DNA from 3 places in the Paenibacillus sp. PsM32 genome. Region 3 is predicted to be linked to each of the others. Evidence: riboswitches for the same ligand, from Rfam matches in the RefSeq annotation. Region 3 holds a riboswitch; each other region holds the start of a gene.

Region 1 (2,274 bases), on a different contig from region 3:
AGCATTTTTTCAGCGTAGAGAATACCCGGCACCATTTCACCAGGTCTAAATGTTGAACCTGATCGGTAAACGAATATTCCGCCCAACCGGTAATCCCATGACTTGCTATTTTTAACAGCCCACAATGCAGATACCCATCCATATCAGGTAACGCGAGCAGATGATTATCATACTGGAACACTTCAATCGAATGAATATGATGTATAGCCAGATCCACCGTGGATACAGTGTTGCTAGCAGGCGCTATCGGCGAAATTAAACTCATCTCAAATCTACACTCCTTCAAATAAAATCGCTATCTCTATACATAGTAAAACCAGATAAATCAGTAGCCGGCACACTTTTTTGATGTCAGATATTGTTAGCAATCATAGTACCGTTAAGGGTAGAAGTAAAATCAAATCTAAGCTTTTAATAGGCGTTATATGCTTGAAAATAACGATGTAATCGGATTCATTGGACTCAATCACGTTCTAATGGCTATCATGCTCGCTGATGCAACCTTTTATATAAATACTGCGCAAACAGCAGAAAAAAAGGATGGAATGATGCAAATAAGAGCATACTGCTCAAAAGATAAAGGAATTGATTCAAATTCACTCCTTATGAAGAGTCAGACTGCTTTACAAACGAAAAAGGCGGGCGTATGATTTCATTCAAGTTCATTACAGCTTAATGACTGAAAGGCTAAATCTAGACCTTTCAGAAAGCGGGGGAACCATACGAATAGACAGGGTATTACAAGATCTATTCAGGGGTGAATCAGAGATGACAGCTCAGGCTGATCTATCTGTAGGGAGACTCTTACTTCCGAATCCGTCAGCTAACCTCGTAAGCTGCAATAAGAGAGACGACAACAGTCATCTATGCCATTATCAGGGGCTTTTTTGCTCCTGTCTTAGAAGCTGATGAAGAGGTCCTCTTCTAACGGCTTTTTTTTGTTGTCTACAATGAGTGGAGGAGCGCGAACACGCATGGAGTACGAACAGGAATTTGTACTGGTATCGCCTGCTACAGTAGCAGGGGAGCAATTTATTCAATTACTCAAAGTTAAAAAAATACCGTTTGCTATTATAGTGAACAGTCAGGCAGATCAGATTCGATTTGAAAAGATAGGTATTGAGCATATTCTAGTAATAGATACTCAGCGACAAGACTTATGGCGTATCCCGCAATTGAATATTGGCAAAATCTATTTATTTGAACGTAGTCTACCGTTATGTTGTCGTTATATCCAGATCTGTCGTGCATGGACATCTGATAAGCTATATGTCATTACAGAAGGCAGCCAATCACGCTTAATTTATCGTGGTTTGGGTGCAGATTATATTATTCATACCAATGGAAGTAGCGCTTCGTTTTTATTATAAAAAAAGACTGCTGATCCAACGATCATTTTATTTTGCAATTTGTCGGTGATATCTTGATAATAAAGAAGATAGAGAACCAAGATGATGCGCAGAATGGAGATGATCGTTGTGATCGGTAAAACAGCACTCGTCGCTGGAGCAACAGGTCTTGTGGGCAAAAAGTTGTTGCGTCAGTTATTAGATAGCACAGAATATACACGAGTGATTGCTCTTGTCCGCGAACCTGTGCAACAACTACAACATCTGAAGTTGCAACAGATCGTAGTGGATTATCATAGATTAGAAGATTATCGAGCAGAGATGAAAGCAGATGATGTTTTTTGCTGTCTCGGTACAACGATTAAGCAAGCAGGAACGCAAGCGCAGATGATCGAGATTGATGTATTGTATCCTGTGTCTGTCGCTATGGTGGCGTACAAACAAGGAGCCAAGCAGTTTATCGTGATCAGCTCGATGGGCGCTGATCCCAAATCCAGTATTTTTTATACACGTACCAAAGGAGATATGGAGCAACGGTTACAACAAGTTGGTTATTCTTCATTATCGATTGTTCGCCCCTCTTTATTGCTAGGCAAACGCAAAAATAGCCGCGCAGGAGAGCAATTCGGTGCTGTAGTCTCTCAAGCACTATCATTTCTAATGATAGGTCCTCTCCGCAAATATCGAGGTATCGAAGCAAGTGACGTTGCACGAGCGATGTATCGGATCGCTCAGACCTCCAAGTCAGGTACTCACATATATATGTCAGATCAATTGCAACGAATCGCAGACGAGTCCCAGAGTCGCTCCGCTTCAATGAGCAAATCAGCGAGATCATAGTAGGTTATAGTTCAATTTTTAATTATAGAAATGGAGAATATCAATATGCCTCAGTTAGAACCAAAGCAAGCTGCTTCAATTATCG
Region 2 (2,274 bases), on a different contig from region 3:
CCTGCTTTGGAAGTACTATTACTGGAACCTCCACTAGATGATGCAGCTGCAAGAAGCTTAGGCTCTTCTTTTTTGGTGCCTATTGCTACAATCTTATCTTGCACTTTTGCGGTTGTTTTTTTATCAACCATACGTTTGGAGACGAATTCTCCATCTTCGTATACTTTCTCGATGTATTGAACCACTTTACCTGTTTGACCACTTTGTACTAACTTTGTTTTACCTTCAACCATAGAAGCATCGGTTTTTTTAACAGTTTGATAAGGAATCTTTACAACTTTTTTCGCTACAAACGATTTGGTGCGAACAATCTTGATATCCATATTGTCATGAACTGAAGATTCCATTGCTGGTGTAAGTTGATCTTGACCTGACAATGTTAATCCAGCTTGCTCCAATGTGTTACCAACTGTCTTAGAGGTGGTATAGATTTTCTTCGTGCCACCATCTGCCGTAATGTTTACTGCAACCGCATGGTTAATATAAACTTTATCGCCGTCTTGAAGTGCGCCATTCATCGGCATTGACACTTTATCTTGTGGTGCCACTTTAATTTGATTTTCATCAAGCAGTTGAGAAAGCATCAATTTACGTGTTTCCACGGTTTGTGCTTTGCCGTCAATGACAACAGAAATATTTTTACCCGCTTGATTATAAAGTAGGGACAATAGCATCGCTGCAAGAGCGATAACCAATAATGCAGCCCACAATACATAGCGTAGATTTTGTTGCTTCCAACTCAGCGCATAAGACATGCTGGATGAGCGCGAACCATGGGTTTTTTCGAAAGGAGCAATTGCCACTTCTTCCGTCCTCCTTCATAGTCTCGCCGTCTAGCTGTGACGTAATTGTATATGACGCGACTATATAACAGAATTTTCACAGGCTGATCGTAAGCATAAGATTATCGAATCTGTGTGATAATCTTTCGTGATGTTCAAAAATGCCTGCGCCATGGTCAGTCTAAGGGACATACCTAATATCTGAAAGATCAAGCTTCAAATATCGTATCTCTATACCTTTTCCTTTTGCCCAAAACAAAAGAAGCCTCTGGAAAAGAGCAAGAGCAACTTTTCCTTGGCTTCCGACGTATTTGAATACAGTTCGGAAAACGTTAGAAAATACGAGGTTGCCTCTGCATCGCTTACGGGGTTAGCTGTCGGATTCGGACACATTGTATTGCTTGCCCTTTGAAGGCTCCTCCGCTCATGGCGCGAGTACCTCCAATTCACCCCATAGACCCTGTAAAAGGAATCATACATAATGACTTCGGTATTCTGATAATAATGGCTTGAAGACATATGTTGGTTCCCCCGTTTTCCTATGCAGGAAACTCAGCGAGACCGAATCATGGAATCTTGCGTGATAACAGCAAGATTAAATCACTGATGAAATAATATCCCGAACCCAACCCTCATGTAAAGCGACGAGCAAGCACGTTTTTCTGAATAAATGGTTAAAAAGTTGTCATATTCTTCGATTTTTTGATGATAATTTATTCATATATCCGTTTAACGATGTTTTTTGCGTGATTTACTCTGTTTTTCATCGAATGCCAAATCGTTCCAGTGCATTTTTAGTTGTAATTGTACTAATTTCTTCCAGTGATACCCCTTTTAACGCTGCTGCCGCTTCTGCTACAAGTGTCACATAACCGGACTCATTTCGTTTTCCACGATAAGGATGTGGTGTCAAAAATGGGGAATCTGTTTCAAGTAAAAGACGGTCCCTCGGAACCTTTTGTAACACCTCTTTAGGTTGCTTCGCATTTTTGAATGTAATCGGTCCTCCAAACGATAAATGGAAGCCCATATCAAGACACATTTTAGCTGTTTCCCAGCTACCTGAAAAAGAGTGCATTACTCCTCCGACTTCATGTGCATTTTCTTCACGTAAAATCTTTACAATATCTTCGTGTGCATCACGATTATGAATCACAATCGGCATATGAATGGAGCGTGCCAGACCAATTTGTTCACGTAATACTTTGTGTTGCACTTCTTTTGATGAAGTATCCCAGTGATAATCAAGACCGATCTCACCGATAGCGACTACTTTCTCATGTTTGCATAACGATTCGATCCATTCGAGATCACCAGGTTGCATATGAATCGCATCTACAGGATGCCAACCTATCGCTGCATATATAAATTCGTAACTTTCTACCAATTCCATTGTGGTTGGAATCGTTTCGCGGTTGAAGCCCACATTGATCATACGTGTTACACCCTGTGCATAAGCACGTTCAATGACTTCTTTACGATCATCGGCAAA
Region 3 (2,274 bases):
ATGAAGATTGTGCTTCACCTAACCGTACTTCTTTCCCTTCCATCGATCCAGACTGATGTTGAATACCTAATTGATTAATCAATGGATTCCCTTGAGATTCACTGACAAGAGACACACTAAGCATGACGACAAACATCATCACCATGGATACAAATAATACTCTACCTTGTTTGGAGTTGCCGACCATTTTACCATACGTAAATGGAAGTGACATCGGTACAAGTAACATCATTAACATCTGTAACATGTTACTGAATCCGCCCGGATTTTCAAAAGGATGAGCAGAGTTGGCTCCAAAATATCCGCCACCATTGTTACCTAATTCTTTGATCGCTAGAAATGATCCTATAGGGCCGGTACCAATCTGTTGCTCTGTTCCTTGTAACGTCTGCGCAGTGATTAAAGTATGCAATGTCTGCGGTACACCTAATCCTACAAATACAATTGCCATCACAAATGCTAATGGTAACAAGATTCGTGTGATTGCTCGTACGAGATCTGTAAAGAAATTGCCGAGTGGCTTACCTGTGATTCCTCTAATAAATGCAATAGCGACTGCAATCCCTGTTGCCGGCGATACAAACATCATAAAGATGATCGCTGTCATCTGTGAAAATAAAGACAATCCGCTTTCTCCACTATAATGTTGTAAATTGGTATTTGTAATAAAACTAATCGCTGTATTAAATGCCAGATCAGGACTCATATTGGTAATCCCTGCTGGATTCATTGGTAAAATATGTTGGAAACGAAAGATCATGTACGTAATCAGCAATATCACTGAATTACTGATCAGAACTGCTCCTGCATACTGTTTCCATGTTTGATTTTCATTTTTGATACCGCCGAACCTGTAAATCCATTTCTCTATCGGATAAAACCAACGATCCAAGCGATTGGGTTTATTTTCAAAAGCATAAGCAATATAATGTCCGGTTGGCCGAGCAATAATTATAGCGATGATAATAGTGACTGCAATTCCGATATATGAAAAGATACTCACGATGTTCTCCCCTGACCCATTAGAATTTTTCTGGATAAATCAATGCATAACATAGATAGATTGTTAATCCACCAATAATAATCCACAGCAGCCAAGTCATCGCTTATTCCTTCTTTCTCCGATAGCTACAGATGCCCATTGCAGCAACCCGCTCAACCCTAAAGTCATGATCACCATTAAACCAATCATCAGTATATCCATCATGTGTGTAAGACTCCCTGCATTCATTTTGTAAGTAATCATTTGCTAAAAAAGGCATAAAAAAAGAAGCCTGGAGAAAAGCAGAACTTTTCCCCAGGCCTCTACAAACACGCACACTTATCGTGTACCTGCCGAGTTGCTGGTTAGGAGTTCTCCCCTATACGCTTACGGAGTTAGCTGTCGGATTCGGGCTGGAAGATCGCCCGTTCCGGTAGATACCGGAATTCACCCCATGTTGTGTAGTAACTGACTCTTCGTATCAGTTATCTTCATCAACGGTTGGTTCCCCCGCTTTTCATATGCATATGAAAATTAAGCGTTGTGACATTGTTAACATATCAAAAAACACAGAGTCGTATTACACTGTGTCAGATCGGCACAAGCTTCACACTTCTCTCCTAATCCACGCTTACGAGGTTAGCTGTCGGATTCGGGCGGTGAGAGTCGCCCTACTGCATTGTCTGACTATACCATGGTTAAGTCAGTATGCAGATTCACCCCAACGATTCACATTCCGGCTCTCACACCGTTTTGTGAAATCGCAATTTGGTTCCCCCGTTTTTCGGTTAATACCGAAAACTCAGCGATCAACAAACATTGGAAACTTCATTTATATCAGTTGCTGAATCGTATTCATCAACTGCCTGCAATGAATAATACGCCTGTCCTTGTCAACTGTAAAGCTGAGAAAAGACGCAAAAAAAGCTGTGAATCATCACAGCTTTCATTTTCAGATAACTATTGAAAAGTTATCTATCTCAGGCTCCTATTTTCTCTCTTTTTCATCGTTTATCTACTTTTTTATTTTAGTTACATGATATTCATCATTGTTTTGCAGTAAATTCTGAAAACGATTATGTCATTTGTTACGCAACATCCTATTATTTTGCCTTGTTATGTCAACCTGTATAAATTTCATAAGCAAAATGGTACAACGTGCTGATGTCTGAATTAAGTTGTTTTCCATTGTTGAAAAATTGGATTCTGACTACATCATAGTAATGTCTGTACCGAGATGATTGGAATGTATATTGTCCTACACCCGGGTTATTAATATAGACAGGCATTGT

Evidence for each region. A riboswitch is a leader RNA that binds a small molecule or an ion and turns the genes downstream of it on or off. The one in region 3 is predicted to bind cyclic di-AMP.
Region 1: linked by a shared signal. The riboswitch ahead of QCD85_RS11090 (hypothetical protein) and the one ahead of kdpF (K(+)-transporting ATPase subunit F) in region 3 are both predicted to bind cyclic di-AMP.
Region 2: linked by a shared signal. The riboswitch ahead of QCD85_RS21960 (ubiquitin-like domain-containing protein) and the one ahead of kdpF (K(+)-transporting ATPase subunit F) in region 3 are both predicted to bind cyclic di-AMP.

What each region holds. Positions count from the first base shown of each region.
Region 1 covers NZ_JARUWY010000004.1:226,206-228,479, forward strand. Annotated here, with positions in the region: gene QCD85_RS11085 (hypothetical protein) at 1-265, opposite strand, end outside; cyclic di-AMP (ydaO/yuaA leader) riboswitch at 676-853, shown strand; gene QCD85_RS11090 (hypothetical protein) at 975-1,370, shown strand; gene QCD85_RS11095 (oxidoreductase) at 1,452-2,189, shown strand; gene QCD85_RS11100 (hypothetical protein) at 2,235-2,274, shown strand, end outside.
Region 2 covers NZ_JARUWY010000018.1:12,944-15,217, reverse strand. Annotated here, with positions in the region: gene QCD85_RS21960 (ubiquitin-like domain-containing protein) at 1-803, opposite strand, end outside; cyclic di-AMP (ydaO/yuaA leader) riboswitch at 1,127-1,350, opposite strand; gene QCD85_RS21955 (TatD family hydrolase) at 1,546-2,274, opposite strand, start outside.
Region 3 covers NZ_JARUWY010000010.1:99,870-102,143, reverse strand. Annotated here, with positions in the region: gene kdpA (potassium-transporting ATPase subunit KdpA) at 1-1,003, opposite strand, end outside; gene kdpF (K(+)-transporting ATPase subunit F) at 1,023-1,103, opposite strand; cyclic di-AMP (ydaO/yuaA leader) riboswitch at 1,352-1,533, opposite strand; cyclic di-AMP (ydaO/yuaA leader) riboswitch at 1,596-1,800, opposite strand; gene QCD85_RS17975 (carboxypeptidase regulatory-like domain-containing protein) at 2,104-2,274, opposite strand, start outside.